4 regions of the Rhodococcus sp. MPR-R1B genome follow, and region 1 is predicted to be linked to each of the others. Evidence: riboswitches for the same ligand, from Rfam matches in the RefSeq annotation. Region 1 holds a riboswitch; each other region holds the start of a gene.
What was found. Region 1 has a riboswitch for S-adenosylmethionine ahead of AC1Q61_RS21065 (bifunctional o-acetylhomoserine/o-acetylserine sulfhydrylase). Riboswitches for the same ligand answer to the same signal wherever they lie in the genome.
Positions count from the first base shown of each region.

Region 2: another riboswitch for S-adenosylmethionine. It lies ahead of AC1Q61_RS03365 (LLM class flavin-dependent oxidoreductase); the one in region 1 lies ahead of AC1Q61_RS21065 (bifunctional o-acetylhomoserine/o-acetylserine sulfhydrylase).
Region 3: another riboswitch for S-adenosylmethionine. It lies ahead of AC1Q61_RS14030 (putative leader peptide); the one in region 1 lies ahead of AC1Q61_RS21065 (bifunctional o-acetylhomoserine/o-acetylserine sulfhydrylase).
Region 4: another riboswitch for S-adenosylmethionine. It lies ahead of AC1Q61_RS14000 (putative leader peptide); the one in region 1 lies ahead of AC1Q61_RS21065 (bifunctional o-acetylhomoserine/o-acetylserine sulfhydrylase).

Region 1 covers NZ_JBXAFO010000015.1:154,567-158,764, forward strand. The annotation lists gene metX (homoserine O-acetyltransferase MetX) at 1-850, opposite strand, end outside; gene AC1Q61_RS21065 (bifunctional o-acetylhomoserine/o-acetylserine sulfhydrylase) at 847-2,172, opposite strand; SAM riboswitch class IV at 2,316-2,456, opposite strand; gene AC1Q61_RS21070 (NADP-dependent isocitrate dehydrogenase) at 2,762-3,985, shown strand; gene AC1Q61_RS21075 (MFS transporter) at 4,115-4,198, shown strand, end outside.
Region 2 covers NZ_JBXAFO010000002.1:130,757-134,954, forward strand. The annotation lists gene AC1Q61_RS03360 (ABC transporter substrate-binding protein) at 59-1,687, shown strand; SAM riboswitch class I at 1,867-1,962, shown strand; gene AC1Q61_RS03365 (LLM class flavin-dependent oxidoreductase) at 1,967-3,046, shown strand; gene AC1Q61_RS03370 (NtaA/DmoA family FMN-dependent monooxygenase) at 3,076-4,198, shown strand, end outside.
Region 3 covers NZ_JBXAFO010000008.1:188,539-192,736, forward strand. The annotation lists gene AC1Q61_RS14020 (FAD-dependent oxidoreductase) at 1-962, shown strand, start outside; gene AC1Q61_RS14025 (GNAT family N-acetyltransferase) at 971-1,561, shown strand; SAM riboswitch class I at 1,579-1,673, shown strand; gene AC1Q61_RS14030 (putative leader peptide) at 1,682-1,771, shown strand; gene AC1Q61_RS14035 (ABC transporter substrate-binding protein) at 1,911-3,548, shown strand; gene AC1Q61_RS14040 (ABC transporter permease) at 3,551-4,198, shown strand, end outside.
Region 4 covers NZ_JBXAFO010000008.1:183,183-187,380, forward strand. The annotation lists gene AC1Q61_RS13985 (alternate-type signal peptide domain-containing protein) at 1-35, opposite strand, end outside; gene AC1Q61_RS13990 (HAD-IIA family hydrolase) at 326-1,141, opposite strand; gene AC1Q61_RS13995 (sulfite exporter TauE/SafE family protein) at 1,179-1,946, opposite strand; SAM riboswitch class I at 2,146-2,240, shown strand; gene AC1Q61_RS14000 (putative leader peptide) at 2,248-2,325, shown strand; gene AC1Q61_RS14005 (amino acid ABC transporter permease) at 2,436-3,410, shown strand; gene AC1Q61_RS14010 (amino acid ABC transporter ATP-binding protein) at 3,407-4,192, shown strand.

The DNA.
Region 1 (4,198 bases):
TGCTCGGGTCGAAGCGGTCGACCAGCTTGTCTGCCTGATGTTCCAGGTAACTCTGGACGGCGTATCGTCCACCGTTCCAAGGATTTTCGTCGTTCTGAGCGGAGTTCTCGAAGCGCGCATCCAGTTCGGACTCGGTGCGGTACGTCAGGTGCGCGATGCGACGGGCGATGCCGAGTCCGGCGCGAGGTACCCGCCCCGTTCCGTGGTAGTCACCGCCCTGCCAATCCGGATCGGAGACGATGGCAGCGATCTGCGTCGTCTGGGTGCCGATCTGATCTGCGGTGGCCCGTGAACCGGTTGCGAGAACCAACGCGGAGCGAATGCTGTCCGGGTAGGTAACTGCCCATTCGAGGGTGCGCATGCCGCCCATGGATCCGCCGACTACCGAGGCCAACTGGTCTATCCCGAGGAGATCGACGAGCTTCTTCTCCGCCGCGATCTGATCCCGGATGGAGATCTCCGGGAACCTGCTGCCCCACGGCTTGCCGTCGTCGGCCAGCGAACTGGGACCGGTCGTGCCGCGACAACCACCGAGGACATTGGTTGCGATGACGCACCATTCGCCGGTGTCGATCGGTTCGCCGGCGCCGACCATCCCGTTCCACCAACCGGGGGAGGGCTGATTTGCGGAGATCGGTCCGGTGACGTGTGAGTCTCCGGTCAGTGCGTGCTCGACGAGTACGACGTTGTCGCGGTTCGGGGACAGCTCACCCCACCGCTGAACGGCGAGCGAAACCGAGGGGAGTACCGCGCCGCTCTCGAGTTCCAGGGCGCCGATGTCGACGAACCCCACCTGGCCGTCGGGCGGGGGAAGGAGGTCGATCCTGGGCTCCAATTCGTTCACGGTCACGAGTTTGCCACCGCAGCCAGGCCGACGGTGATATCGGCGATGATGTCGTCGATTCCTTCGATACCGACCGCGAGGCGAACGAGTCCGGGTGTGACACCGGAGGCGAGCTGCTCTTCGGGGGTGAGCTGCGAGTGTGTCGTCGAGGCGGGGTGGATGACGAGTGAGCGAACGTCGCCGATGTTGGCGACGTGGCTGTGCAGCGTCAGAGCGTTGACGAACGTCTTGCCCGCATCGATACCTCCGGGCAGCTCGAAGGTGACGATGGCGCCGGTTCCCTTGGGCGTCAGCTGCTTTCCGCGTTCGAACCATGGCGAGGAGGGGAGTCCCGCGTAGGAAACGGAGGCCACCTCGCCGTGGCCGTCGAGGAATTCGGCGACCTTCTGTGCATTGGACACGTGACGCTCGATGCGCAGGCTCAAGGTTTCGATGCCCTGCGCGATGAGGAACGCGTTGAACGGCGCCACGGCGGAGCCGAGATCGCGCAGCAGTTGGACGCGCGCCTTGAGTGCAAACGCCGGCGCGCCGAGGTCTGCGAAGGTGACGCCGTGGTAGCTGGGATCAGGCGTCGTGAAGTTCGTGTGGCGACCCTGCGTCCAATCGAAGGTGCCGCCGTCGACGATCACGCCGGCGATCGCGGTGCCGTGTCCGCCAAGGTATTTGGTGGCCGAGTGAACGACGATGTCGGCGCCGTGTTCGAGTGGGCGGAGCAGGTACGGCGTCGCGACTGTGTTGTCCACGATCAACGGAAGACCGTTCTCGTGGGCCAGCGACGAGATGCCGGGGAGGTCGAGGATGTGGTTCTTGGGATTGGCGATCGTCTCGCCGTAGAACGCCTTCGTGTTCGGGCGAATGGCTTCGCGCCACTGCTCGAGATCGTCGGGATCCTCGACGAAGGTGACTTCGATGCCCAGCTTGCGAAGGGTGTAATGCAAGAGGTTGTACGTGCCGCCGTACAGGTACGGGCTCGAGACGATGTGGTCGCCGGCTTCGGCAATGTTGAGGATCGCGATGGTTTCGGCAGCCTGACCCGAGGAGAGGAGGAGTGCGGCGACTCCGCCTTCGAGGGCGGCGATGCGCTGCTCGACGGCGTCCTGTGTGGGATTCATGATCCGCGTGTAGATGTTGCCAGGCTCGGCGAGGCCGAACAGTGCCGCAGCGTGATCGGTGCTGTCGAAAACGTAGCTGGTGGTCTGGTAGATCGGCAGAGCGCGCGCATTGGTGGCGGTGTCCGCTGTCTGCCCGGCGTGCACCTGCTTGGTCTCGAACGACCAGTTCGCGGTCGGATCAGAAGTTGCTGCGCCGTCGGCTGTGTTGTCGGTCATGATTTGTTCACTCCAGTGGTCTGACGGATAGATGTCGGACGGGGGCGAAGGATCGCCGCCCCGTGCTGGGGTCTATCTACAAGTGCGACACATACTGAGTTACCTCCGTGGGGCTCGGCCCGGTCTGGGGTCCGTCCCTGTCGGACCCGCGCTTGTCACCCGAATTGCGGTGGAACTGCGTGAGCAGATCCACGTCGGGAAACCTGGTCATCACCCGGGGCACCCCACCGCGGTTGGAGGGTTGCCGTCCAGCGAGCCGGGGCTTGACGCTGGCACTCATGACCAAGTCGGATTCTACCGGGAAGTGAGCGCAGTCCTGACGCGGGGCGAATTGTGAGCCGCAACCGCACGCGAGACAGAGCGACGCAGCCCACTAGCAGGCAAAAGTTACTCGCGAGTAGAGACCGATGGGTGGACCTGCCGGTTGCGGCCTCACGGGTTAGCAGTACGCTTGTCTTGTTTGGGACTCATCTCCCGAGATCAGTCCACACCGTCTAGGTTTGATAATCGAACCGTTCGCGGACCCACTCACAAAGTGTGACCGCAACCGTGTAACCAGGGAAACTTCCTAGGAGGACGCGAAGCACCCATGTCCAAAATCAAGGTTGAGGGCACCGTCGTCGAACTCGACGGCGATGAGATGACGCGCATTATCTGGCAGTTCATCAAAGACAAGTTGATCCATCCGTATCTCGATGTGAACCTCGAGTACTACGACCTCGGTATCGAGTACCGCGACGAGACCGACGACCAGGTCACCATCGACGCAGCGCACGCGATCCAGAAGCACGGCGTCGGCGTCAAATGCGCCACGATTACGCCGGACGAGGCACGTGTCGAGGAATTCGGTCTCAAGAAGATGTGGCGTTCCCCGAACGGAACGATCCGCAACATTCTCGGCGGCACGATCTTCCGCGCACCGATCATCATCTCCAACGTTCCGCGACTCGTTCCGGGCTGGACCAAGCCGATCATCATCGGCCGTCACGCATTCGGCGACCAGTACCGCGCCACAGACTTCAAGGTCCCCGGCCCCGGCAAGGTGATGATCACCTACACGCCTGAGGACGGCAGCGCACCGATCGAGCACGAACTGGTCAACTTCCCCGAAGAGGGCGGCGTCGTCCAGGGGCAGTACAACTTCACCACGTCCATCCGTGACTTCGCTCGCGCGTCGCTCACCTACGGACTGCAGCAGAACTACCCGGTGTACCTGTCCACCAAGAACACCATTCTCAAGGCGTACGACGGTGCCTTCAAGGACATCTTCCAGCACGTCTACGAGACCGAGTTCAAGGCTGAGTTCGATGCCGCAGGTCTGACCTACGAGCACCGCCTCATCGACGACATGGTCGCTTCCGCACTCAAGTGGGAGGGTGGATACGTCTGGGCATGCAAGAACTACGACGGCGACGTCCAGTCCGACACCGTGGCCCAGGGCTTCGGCTCGCTCGGCCTCATGACGTCGGTTCTGCTGACACCGGACGGAAGGACCTGTGAGGCAGAGGCTGCTCACGGCACCGTGACGCGTCACTACCGTCAGCACCAGCAGGGCAAGCCCACCTCGACCAACCCGATCGCGTCCATCTTCGCGTGGACCCGCGGACTCGAGCATCGTGGCAAGCTCGACAGCACCCCTGAGGTCATCGGCTTCGCGCAGGCGCTCGAAGACGTTGTCATCAAGACCGTCGAAAGCGGCCAGATGACCAAGGACCTCTCGATGCTGGTCGGCGGCGATCAGGGCTACCTGACCACCGAGGAGTTCCTCGGTGCACTCGACGTGAACCTGCAGAAGGCCATGGCCGCGAAGTAGATTCACTGTTTCACCTTCTGATGGGACGTCCGGGAAACCGGGCGTCCCATTTGTGTTCGCGGTCTCACGTGAGTGAACTCACCCGCTCTCACTTGGAAGTTCAACCAGGTGTGAGACCACAATTGATCAGTGACTTCGTCTACCCTCTCTCGTTCTGACACCTCGACACCCGGGGTTCGTTCCGCCAGAGGTCCAGCGATGCTCGCTCTTGCC
Region 2 (4,198 bases), on a different contig from region 1:
TATTAGCCGATTGCGGCCGATCCGTGGCTGCGTCTACTGAAAGTGAGGTGGAATCTCCGTGTCGCACTCGAGATCTTGGCGCATCGGGAAAGTCAGCCGGGTCACCGTCGCATTGTTCGGTACCGGGGTTCTATTGGTGGGCTGCGCGAGCAATGGTGACGACAGCGGGACCGATACGACGACCGCGTCGGCGGACGTCGTGACCGGCATGGTCAACGAGCAGCCTGATCCGGGAACTGCGGTGGCCGGCGGGACCATGACGTACGGCGTACAGGTGCTCGTTCCCTCACTCGACCCGACGAAGACGGCCGCGCGCGGCGGTTCCGGCGGTGAGGCCTTCGCTGCTGTGTACGACGTCCTGATGAGTTACGACACTGCGAGCGGCGAGTTCGAGCCCAAGTTGGCTGAATCGCTCGAGACAGCTGACGACGGAGCCACCTGGACGCTGAAACTTCGCGACGGTGTGAAGTTCAGTGACGGCACCACCCTCGACGCCAACGCCGTGATCGCGAGCATCGATCGGTACAACGCGGGCAAGGGCAATGGCGCCGAACTGTGGCTGGCTTCGGTGGAATCGGCGCAGGCAAGCGGTCCGACGACAGTGGAATTCAAGCTGAAGACGCCGTGGATGCGTTTTCCGTCGATGCTCGCTCTCGGGCACGGGATGATCGTCGCCCCGAGTTCGCAGCAGGGCGACAAGTTCACCGCCATCGGAGCCGGACCCTTCACCGAAGATGTCTTCACACCGAGCGTCGAGCGAATCTTCAAGGCCAACCCGTCCTACTACGGCGGCGCCCCCAAGCTGGACAAGTTGCGGATGGTTGCGCTCAACGGTCCGCAGGCCAATCTCGAATCATTGAACAGCGGTCAGCTCGATGTCGCCTACATTCGCGGCCTCACGTCGGCGATCAATTCCGCCAAGTCCGCTGGCTACCCCGGCTACATCGACGTGCTCAATGCCGGTAGTGCCGAGATTATCAACAACCGTGAGGGCCGACCGGGCTCGGATGTTCGCGTTCGCCAGGCCATCGGCTACGCGCTGGACACCACGTTGATCGATCAGCGAGTGGAAAACGGTGAGGGACTGCCGGGCTCGGAGTTGTTCGGTCCGACGTCTCAATGGCATGTAGACACACCGGGTATTGCCTACGACCCCGAAAAGGCCAAGGAGCTTCTGAATCAGGCGAAGGCAGACGGATACGACGGCAGCCTCGACTACGTCGCGCTCAGTGAGCCCAAGGACCACGCGATCGGCCTCGCCGTGCAGTCACTGTTGCAGGCCGTCGGGTTCGAGGTGAACTTGATCTTGGCCAACAACGCCGGCGACATCGTGCAGAACGTCTACGTCAAGCACGATTTCGACCTCGCGCACGCGGGCATCGGAATGTACGAGTCGATTCTCGATCTCGGATTGTTCTCCACGACCAACAGCACCTCGATGGCGAATACTGCTGGATATGCGAACCCGGCGATGGATCAGCTGATCGCAGATCTACAACAGGCCAAGGACAATTCGTCGACCCTGGCGATCATCGGCAAAATTCAGACGCTGTGGAACGAGACGGTTCCATCGGCGCCGATCGGCGGGCTCACGTCGTTCTGGGCTTGGCAGAAGAACGTGCACGGTGTGGTTCCGACTGCAACCGGCATCATGCTGTTCGATCAGGCATGGATGGGCGCGAAGTAGCGTTCCAGCGCACACCGAGAGCTCCGTCCGACGCGAGTCGGGCGGGGCTCTTTCGTGTCTACGTCGGCTAGCGTTGCGCAACCCTTTCGATCAGGATGATTGTATTGAAATATGTTGTAGGTCAATATGATTCGACAAGCGTGATTTGACTTGCCCAGCGTGGCCCGCATAGATTGCATCCACCATCCAGAGTGGCTGAGAGACCTGGCTCGATGATGCCGCAGCAACCCGCTACCTAACCGCAGTGTGGGTGCTACCGCCAGGACCGATGGAGGACACATGACTGTATTTGCCGTGGGTATCGAACTGGACGGCGAGGGCACTCACCCCGCTGCCTGGCGCCGAAGCTCACACCGCCCGGACCAGCTGCTCACGGGCAAAGCCGTGCGCGATCGCGTCGCGGCTGCCGAGAATGCCGGCTTCACGTTCGCGACGTTCGACGATTCCATCCTCCCCCCGAGTGGTGACGTCGTCGGCCGCATCGATGCCGTCTCGAGGGCGTCGTACGTGGCGGCGACAACCAGCACGATCGGGCTGGTCCCCGTCGTCGGGACCACGTACGCCGAACCGTTTCATACGTCCTCGCAATTGGCGACGTTGGACTACTCCTCGCGTGGGCGTGGCGGCTGGCTTGCTGTTCCGGTCGAAGACGATGCCGCGGCGAGGGCGTGGGGGAGGGCTCCGGTAACAACGGAGTCGGCGCGTCAGCAAGAGCAGCGGGATTCGGTCACCGTTGTGACCGATCTCTGGGACTCGTGGGAGGACGACGCCGTCGTTCGTGACTATCTCAGTGGGCGTTTCCTCGAGCGTGATCGTCTGCATTACGTCAATTTCGAGGGCGACACGTTCTCGGTGAAGGGGCCCGCAATCGTTCCGCGGCCGCCTCAAGGCCAGTTGGTGGTGTTCGGCCGCTACGGCGAAATCGATCCACGCCAGCCGGATGTTGTTCTCGTTTCCGGTGATTCGGTGGAGACCATTGCACAGTCGGCTGCCAAGGCGCGCGATGAGGGCGCGTCATTGGTGGTCGCCGAGGTCGATGTGGCATTCGATACGCCGAATCTGTCTGCGGCGCAGCGGAGGACCGAGCTGAACTCGTACGGGAATGCCGTCGTCACCGGCCGACTGCTCCTGGCTGCAGATCCGGGGGAAGCGGCCGTGGTTCTGAAGGAATTGGCGGGACACCTCGACGGTGTTCATTTCCATGCTCTCGTGATCGACGAGGACCTTCCGGTGCTGGCCAAATTCGTGCTTCCGACGCTGTCCAAGGCCGGGTTGACGCGACGCCCGGTTCCGGGATCGACCCTGAGGGACAACCTCGGTCTGCAGCGGCCCGCAAATCGATTCGCCCACTCCTCCTGACTTGACTTCGCGCTAAGGATATTTCGGCCATGACTGCATCACGCTCCGCCGTACCTCGACCCGACGCTCACGTTCACTTCGGCGTCTTCTTCCAGGGGGTCAACCACACCACCATCTGGTCCGATTCCGCGAGCGGATCCCAGATCGACTTCGAGACGTTTCGGCGGTTGGTACTCACCGCCGAGCGAGGTCTGTTCGACGCCTTCTTCCTCGGTGAAGGCCTGCGGCTTCGGGAACAGAACGGCAAGATTCTCGATCTGGATATCGCCGGCCGCCCCGACGCCATTGCGCAGTTGGCCGCCCTCGCCGGTATCACCGACAAGATCGGGTTGGTCGCGACACAGAACACCACGTACAACGAACCGGCCGACCTTGCGCGTCGACTCTCCGGCCTCGACCTACTTTCCGACGGACGGGCCGGCTGGAATGCGGTGACCACCGACAACGCGTGGACGGGAGAGAACTTCCGTCGCGGTGGTTTCCTCGACCACTCCCTGCGCTACGAGCGTGCCGGGCAGTTCATCGAAACCGCGCGGGCACTGTGGGATTCGTGGGCCGACGACGCGATCTCGGATTCTCGTACGTCCGAGAACTGGTCTACTCCGGGCGCCGTCGGCGCCGTGCGCAGGCAGACTTCACAGTTCGACATCTCCGTGACGCCGACGCTTCCCCGAAGCCGCCAGGGGCATCCGGTCATCTTCCAAGCGGGTGATTCTCCGAGTGGACGCGATTTCGCGGCGACCCATGCCGACGTCATCTTCTCGCGACACGGGACTCATTTCGACGGCGCGCTCGACTTCGCCGACGACATTCGGGCTCGGTTGCGTAAAGCCGGGCGACCGGAGGACGACGTCAAGATCTTGCCCAGCACGCAGATCGTGTTGGCGGAGAACGAGTCCGAAGTCGAGGAGAAGGCACGGTGGGTCCTCGAAGGCCAGTTCACCGGTCAGACTGCCCTCTCTCTCGTCGGACTGGTGTGGGGTAAGGACCTTTCCGATCGAGACCCCGACGGTCCACTCCCCGAGCAAGATCCGGTTGCCCGCCCGGTTTCGGAGACGCGCGGTTCCGCGCGGGACGGCAACGACCCCATTGCGATCGCACGTGAATGGCGTGCTCTTGCCGAGGCAAAGAATCTGTCCCTACGTCAGGTCG
Region 3 (4,198 bases), on a different contig from region 1:
GTATCTATCGGCAGGCGTACGACAATCACCTGTACACAGGTTTGGCGGCCGGCGCGCTGCCGCTGTGGCGGGAGTTGGAGACCACGACGGACGTCGGGTTCCTGGAACTCACCGGTGCCGTTGATCACGGCCTGCCGCAGGCAGTGCAGTCCAAGGCGAAGATACTTCGCGAGGCGGGCATCAAGGGTGAGATCCTCACTCCTGCCGAGGCGTCCGCCCGTTGGCCGGGGCTGCGATTCGACACCACGGTGCTCCATCATCCCGACGCAGGCCGGTTGCACGCGGACCGCGCCGTGACCGCTCTGAAGGCAGGAGCGGTGTTTGCGGGCGCCGAGGTCCGTCACGATGTTCGGGTGTTGGCACTCGCGCGGGCGTCCTACGGCGTGGACGTGGTGACGGACAGTGGAACGCTCGCAGCTCGTCAGGCCGTGATCGCGGCCGGTGCGTGGACTGCAGATCTGATCGCAGACAGCGGTCTCGGCTCCGAGATCGTATTGCCGACACTGCGCACGACACAGGAACAACCAGCACACTTCGCACCGCTCGATCCCGGAGTCGAGTGGCCGAGTTTCGTTCACCACACCGGCGCAGAATTGGAGACCGCGGGGATCTACGGGCTCGGTTCCGAGGACGGGATCAAGATCGGCGAACACGCGACCGGGCCGGTGGTGACTCCGCAGACCCGTGACTACACCCCTGACGTCGACGGAGAGCGGCGATTGGCCCAGTACGCCGAGTCGTGGTTGCCCGGCGTCGATTCCACCCGTGTCGAGTCGATCACGTGCCTGTACACGAGCACGCCGGACAGTAACTTCGTCATCGACCGAGTCGGCGCCGTCACGGTGGCGGCGGGATTCTCGGGGCACGGGTTCAAGTTCGGTCCGGCCTTGGGTGAACTTGTGGCGGACCTCGTCGACGGAACCACCCTCGCTCCGGAAGTTTTCAGGCTGGGGGAGCGTTGACCAGATTCATGGAGGAAAGTGTTGTGGCACTGGAGCTCGGTACTCGACAGCTTGAGGGTGTCGGAGCGGTAGAGGTCTATTCGGTATCGCAGGACGATCCCTTGGCAGCTCCACTGATCGCGGAGTTGGCACTCGAATACAGTTCGCGTTACGGCGGGACTCGCGAAGCGATGCTCGATGATCTCACGACGTATCCGGCAGAAGAATTTGCCTACCCGCAGGGTGCGCTTCTGGTGCTCACCCACGACGGTCTGCCGATCGCCGGTGGTGCGTTTCGTCAATTCGATTCCACCACTGCCGAACTGAAGAGAATCTGGACGTCGGTCGACTATCGGAAGCGCGGCCTCGGCAAGGCCGTCGTTCGCGAGTTGGAACGAGAGATCGAACTTCGTGGATACAACCGTGTGTTTCTCACGACGGGTCCTCGGCAGCCGGAGGCCGTCGCGCTGTATCTGTCCAGTGGATACACACCGCTTTACGACGCTTCACTCTCGCCCGAAGAGGTGGGCGTCCACCCGTTCGAGAAACAACTTCGGGTGCTCGAAAATGTGACTCGAGCAGCAATTCCTACCGACCGGGTTGACAACACCCGGGTTTGACCTCGTACACTTGCGAACGACCATCCAGAGCGACCGAGAGACCTGGCTCATTGAAGTCGCAGCAACCCCCCGAGTGATCGGGTGCGGGTGCTACCGCCAGGACCGATGGAGGAACACGAAATGAAGGCAGTCGAAGGCGGTTTCGATACCGCCTGGTCGCGTCGTCACGTAGACCTGTGCCGCACCGCGGGATCTTTCTGTACCAACTGACCTCTCGGTCAGTCATTCACACTCAGGCGAGTCGTCGACAAGTCTGTTTTCTCTTCTCTCACAAGTGATTCGTGCTCGATCGCCTTTTTCGTCTCAGGCGACGGGTGCGCTCTTCGGCATGCCTCTTTAGGAGTTCTTGGTGTCTTCGCCCTCATTCGGTGCCCGCAAACGCGCGACCGTAATCGCCGGTATCGGTGCTGTCTCGGTTCTCGGCACCGTCCTCGCCGGCTGCAGCAGCGGGAGTGACAGTGCTGCCGACGCAGGCCCCGCCCAGTCCGGCGGAACCCTTCGCTACGGTCTGTCGCAGGCGCCGACGTGCGCCGATCCGGCCCAGGCCGGCAGTAACCAGACCGTGTATGTCACTCGGACAGTGGTGGATTCGCTTACCGATCAAAATCCCGACACCGGAGAGATCACCCCGTGGCTCGCCAAGAGTTGGGAGATCAGCCCCGACGCCGCTAGCTTCACGTTCGTCCTTCGCGACGACGCCACCTTCAGTGACGGCACACCGGTGACGGCGGATTCGGTGAAGAAGACCTTCGACTCGGTCAAGAACCTGGGACCGAACGCGTCGTTGGCGAAGAGTTACCTGTCCTCGTACACCGGTACCGACGTCGTAGATGCTCACACGGCGAAGATCAATTTCTCCGGACCCAATGTTCAGTTCCTGCAAGCAACTTCGACGCCACAGCTCGGAATCCTCGCCGATTCCACCACCGCGCTGGCATCCGAGCAGCGCTGCCCCGGTGCAGCGGTGATCGCCTCCGGACCGTTCGTGTACACCGACTGGCAGCAGGACAAGAGCGTCAAGATCGCCAAGCGTGCGGGATACAACTGGGCCTCGGATGCGGTCGCGCATCAGGGCGAGGCGTACCTCGACGGCGTCGACTTCACGGTGGTTCCCGAATCCGGTGTGCGGGCGGGCAGCGTGGCCTCCGGCCAGCTCGATGCGGTCAGCGATGCGCTTCCGCAGGATGCGCCGCAAATCGAGGGCGCGGGTGGACGAATCCTCACAAGGCCGAACCCGGGTGTGAGCTTCTTCTTCCAGCCCAACGTCAGTCGCGGCGTTCTCGCTGATCAGGCTGTTCGTCAGGCCATCATTCCCGCGATCAACCGCCAAGAACTCGTCGACACCGTTCTGGATCCGTCGTTCTTCCCGGCCACGAGCCCGCTGGCTCACACCACTCCGCTCTACAGCGACGAATCCAGTGTCGTGACGTACGACGCCGACAAGTCGGCGAAACTCCTCGACGCGGCTGGTTGGAAGACCGGCAGCGACGGTATCCGCGAGAAGGACGGGCAGAAGCTCACTTTCAGCGTCACCTTCAGTCCGGTGTTCTCGGGTAACCAGGCCATCCTCGAGCTCGTGCAGCAGCAGCTCAAGAAGGTCGGCGTCGACCTGCAGCTCAACTTGGTCTCGAACGGTGAATGGACCGAGAAGGGAGTATCGGGTGATTACGATTCGCTGTATTACAACAGCACTCGCGCGGACGCCGACATCTTGCGGGCATCGTTCAGCACCGAAGGCCGCAACCTGAACCGTCGCGGCGCAGATCCGGAGCTCGACAAGGTACTCACAGACCAGCTTGCAGCCACGGACAACGGCCAACGCGGCGAACTGGTATCCACCGCACAGGAATTGATCCTCGACCGTGGACTCTCCATCCCCACCATCGAGCTCTCGCAGGCCATCGGCGCCGGATCGAGTGTGCAGGACCTGAACTTCGAAGCCTCCTCGCGCCTGCAGTTCTACGACGCATGGTTGTCGGGTAAGTAATCATGACTCGATACGTACTCACCCGACTGGGCCAGGCCGCAGTGGTTCTGTGGGCCGCCTTCACCATCTCGTTCGTGATTCTGTTCCTCCTGCCGAGTGATCCCGTCAGCATGGCTGCCGACTCGTCCGGTCAGGGTGTTGCAGTGGATCAGGCTGCGCTCGATCAGCTTCGGGCACGGTACGGCTTGGACCAGTCGGTGTGGGTGCAGTACTGGACGTCGCTGACGAATGCTCTTCGCGGCGATTTCGGTACGTCCATCTCCACCGGTCAGTCGGTGACGGATGCCATCTTCTCGGCGCTGCCGAGCACTCTGGTCTTGGCAACCACCGCTTTGGTTCTGGCCGTGTTGTTCGGAGTGGCGATCGCGTTCTTCGCTACCTACACCCGCAAGCGGTGGCTCGCGAATCTGTTGTTCTCGCTGCCGCCGCTGGGTGTGGCGGTGCCTACCTTCTGGGTTGGCCTGATTCTTCTGCAGCTGTTCTCGTTCCGTCTGCACATCTTCCCCGCTTTCGGAGACAAGGGATTCGCAACGGTGATTCTTCCGGCGATCACCTTGGCGATCCCGACCGGCGCGGTGATCGCGCAGGTGCTCACGACCAGCCTGCAGTCGACGCTACGTTCGCCGCACGTGGAGACTGCGTACGCCAAG
Region 4 (4,198 bases), on a different contig from region 1:
GCAGCAGCGATCGCACCCTTGGTCTGCTTCTTCATGAAAATCTCATTTCATGTCTGGGACCCGAAATGGGGCCATTCAGACATGAGTATCAGACACGGCAAACGATTCGTTACCACTTTTCGAAAAATCAATTTTACGACTGGAGTCCAACTGTCACTCGGTGTCGAAATGATCTTTGACCTGCGTCTAACTACTCGTTTGTAAGTTTGGTGCGAATAAAACCGTTGGTTTGTTCAGTTGGACAAAGCGGACGAGTCGGAACCTGGCAAATCTGCTGTTTTTTACCAGTTAATTACCGAGTTTCGGTTTTGTTTTGCAATTTGAATCAATTGTTTGTGTTGCTACGGAATGGATCGGTTGTTGTTCCCACAAGATCGGCGACCGACTCGAGGACGATGGTCGGGCGGTAGGGATAGAGCTCTACCGACGCGCGGGTCGAGATCCCGGTCATCACCAGAATCGTCTGCAGTCCGGCTTCGAGGCCACAGACGATGTCGGTATCCATGCGATCGCCGATCATCAACGTATTGGCGGAATGAGCGCCGATGGACCGCAGGGCTGAGCGCATCATCAAGGCGTTGGGCTTGCCGACGTAGTAGGGATCGCGTCCGGTCGCTTTGGTGATGAGTGCCGCGACCGAGCCGGTGGCCGGCAGCGAGCCGTCTCGCGACGGTCCAGTGGCGTCCGGGTTGGTGGCGATGAACCGCGATCCACGCTCGACCAGGCGAATGGCGGTGGTGATTGCCTCGAAGGAGTACGTTCGCGTCTCGCCGAGGACGACGTAGTCGGGGTCGCTGTCCGTCAGGACGTAACCGATGTCGTGCAGGGCGGTGGTCAGGCCCGATTCGCCGACCACGTAGGCGCTGCCGCCCGGCCGCTGGTTGGCCAGGAACGTCGCGGTTGCGAGCGCTGACGTCCAGATCGACTTCTCCGGGATGTCGAGTCCCGAATTGAGCAGGCGTGCTCGCAGGTCACGCGGGGTGCGGATGGAGTTGTTGGTGAGCACCATGTACGGGATGTCGTTCGACGCCAGCTCTGCCAGGAACGTGTCCGCTCCAGGTATCAAGTGCTCCTCGTGGACGAGAACCCCGTCCATGTCCATGAGGTAGGTCCAACCGGTCTGATCTTCTGTACTGGTCATTACTCCAGTATGTGCGGGTGGCGCCCGATGTGGGCGGTCAAGCGAGAAGGCGCCACAGTCCGATCAGGCCGACGACGACAATCGTGTAGCGCAATGCAGTGGGGGACAGGCGCCGTCCGTAGCGGGCACCGAGAACGCCACCACCGAGTGAGCCGACGGCGATCAAACCGGCTGCTGCCCAATTGATCTGATCGAATGCCAGAGTGATGTACATCCCTGCTGCAACGATGTTGACGAGCAGCGACAGCAGGTTCTTCGCGCCGTTCATGCGCTGGAGGGTTTCCGGGAGGATGGCACCCATCACACCGATGAGAAGGATGCCCTGCGCGGCAGTGAAGTACCCGCCGTAGATGCCGACTGCAAAAGTGCCGGCGGTCAGGAGCATCAGCCTCTTGGTGGACAGCGTCGTTTCTTCGGTGGAACGCTTCTTGGCCCACGCCTGGATGCGTGGTTGGAGGAGGACGAGCGCGAGAGCGAGGACCAGCAGCACCGGAACGATGGTCTCGAACAGTTTCTCGGGTAGATGCATGAGCAACCACGAACCGAGTAGTGCCCCGGCGAGTGACGCCGGAATCTGCCACTTCAGTCGATCCCACTGTCCGGACAGCTCACGTCGGTAGCCCCAGGTACCCGAAACTCCGCCGGCGACGAGCCCGACCGCGTTGGACATGGTTGCGGTCACGGGCGGCATGCCGAAGGCGACCAGCGTCGGGAACGTGATCAGCGTTCCACTGCCGACCACGGCGTTGATCGCGCCCGCGCCGATACCGGCCAACAAGATGAAGAAAGCGTCGAGTCCACTCACTCCGCAGACGGTACGGCAGAGGAAAAGTCAGTCCGGACGGCGGTCCCGGTCTTCATTCGAACGCTCCATTCAACACGCCGAACGCGGCTGCGGACACCGTTGGAATCAATGCGATTTCAACATCGTGGACCCTTCATTTCCCTTGCAGTGCAGGGAAATACAACATTTGACGACTCGACATTTCGGGTCTAGTCTTTGCTCACCATCCAGAGCGACCGAGAGACCTGGCTCGTCGACGTCGCAGCAACCCCCCGAGTGATCGGGAGCGGGTGCTACCGCCAGGACCGATGGAAGGCATCACATGGTTACCACTTCGCACGCTGCGCACAAGCGACGTCACATCGATCTGTGCCGCACCGCTTCGTGTCACTGTCGATGACCGAACTCTCGTCGTCTTCGCAACTCGAGCGCACCAACTCGAGGACACAGCTGCGTTCCCATTTCCCCGAAAGGTCTATTCGTGATGTCCACTCCGTCAGGTAGCGCGCCGTGAGCGCGCCCACCGATGTCCGCCCCGAAAAGTCGGTGTCCGAGTCGCAACTTCCCGACTCGGAGCTTGTCGTCGCTCGCACCTGGCACCCGCTGCGCTGGGTGATCAGTGCGGTCGTGCTGGTCCTGCTTGCTCAGTTCATCCACGGACTCGTCGTCAACCCCGGCTGGGACTGGCCGACCTTCGCGCAGTACTTCACCGCGAAATCAGTGCTCGCCGCGCTGTGGATGACGATCAAACTGACGCTGTGGGGGACGATCCTCGGATTCGGTCTCGGTGTTTTCCTGGCACTCGGTCGGTTGTCGAAAAACCCGGTCCTGCAGGTGATCGCTTGGACCTACATCTGGGCCTTCCGCTCGATTCCACTCATCGTGCAGCTGCTCTTCTGGTTCAACATCACATACCTGTACCAGACGCTTTCTCTCGGAATACCTTTCGGTCCCGAGTTCTTCACCTTCCAGGTCAGCGGTGTGATCGGCGGATTCACCGCAGCAGTCATCGGTTTGGCGCTGCACCAGGCTGCATACTCGGCCGAGATCATTCGCTCCGGAATCATCTCGGTGGATCACGGTCAGATCGAAGCTGCTCACTCGCTCGGCATTCCGCGCAGTCGCCAGTTCTTCAAGATCGTTCTCCCGCAGGCAATGCGGGCGATCCTCCCCAACGCCGCCAACGAGGTCATCGGACTCTTCAAGGGAACGTCGATCGTCTCCACCATGGCAATCGCCGAACTGTTCTACCAGGTGCAGGTCATCTTCGGACGCAACGGACGAGTCGTGCCCCTGCTGATGGTCGCCACGATCTGGTACATCATCCTCACGACGTTGCTCTCGATCGGTCAGTACTACGTGGAGCGCCACTATGCACGAGGATCCGCCCGTGCTCTTCCGTTGACTCCGGTACAGAAGGCGCGCAAGAAGTTCGAAGAGATTCGCGATGCGCGTCTCGATATTCCGCGAGGTGCGACCCGATGACCGCAGAACTGGCCGAAGAGACGGTGTATGCCGTCGAAGCGCGCGGAATTCACAAGTCCTTCGGCACGCTGGAAGTACTTGCCGGCGTTGATCTCCTGGTCCGCAAGGGCGAAGTGACCGTCATTCTCGGTCCGTCGGGTTCCGGTAAGTCCACCTTGCTGCGCACCCTCAATCACCTCGAGAAGGTCGACCGCGGGACCGTACGGATCGACGGAGAACTGATCGGATACCGGCGCAAGGGAAATCGGCTCCACGAACTGCGTGACCGCGAGATCCTGAAACAGCGTTCGCACATCGGATTCGTGTTCCAGAACTTCAACCTGTTTCCGCACCTGACCGCGTTGGAAAACGTGGTGGAAGCGCCGCTCTCGGCCCAGAAGCGTGATCGTGACGAGGTGTACCGCGAGGCCCGCGCACTGCTCGAGCGAGTGGGAGTGGGGGACAAGGCGGACGAGTATCCCCGCCAACTCTCCGGTGGCCAGCAACAGCGCGTCGCGATAGCGCGAGCGCTGGCACTGCGGCCGGCGGTCATTCTCTTCGACGAGCCGACGTCGGCGCTCGACCCGGAACTGGTGGGCGAGGTTCTCGAAGTCCTCGCTCAGCTGGCCCGTGACGGCGCCACCTTGGTGATCGTCACACACGAGGTCGGATTTGCTCGGGAAGTGGCGGACACTGCGGTCTTCATGGACGGCGGCGTCATCGTCGAACAGGGCCCGCCTTCGCAGGTGATCGACAATCCGGTCCACGAACGGACCAAAGCCTTTCTCTCCCGCGTCCTCTGACGCGAC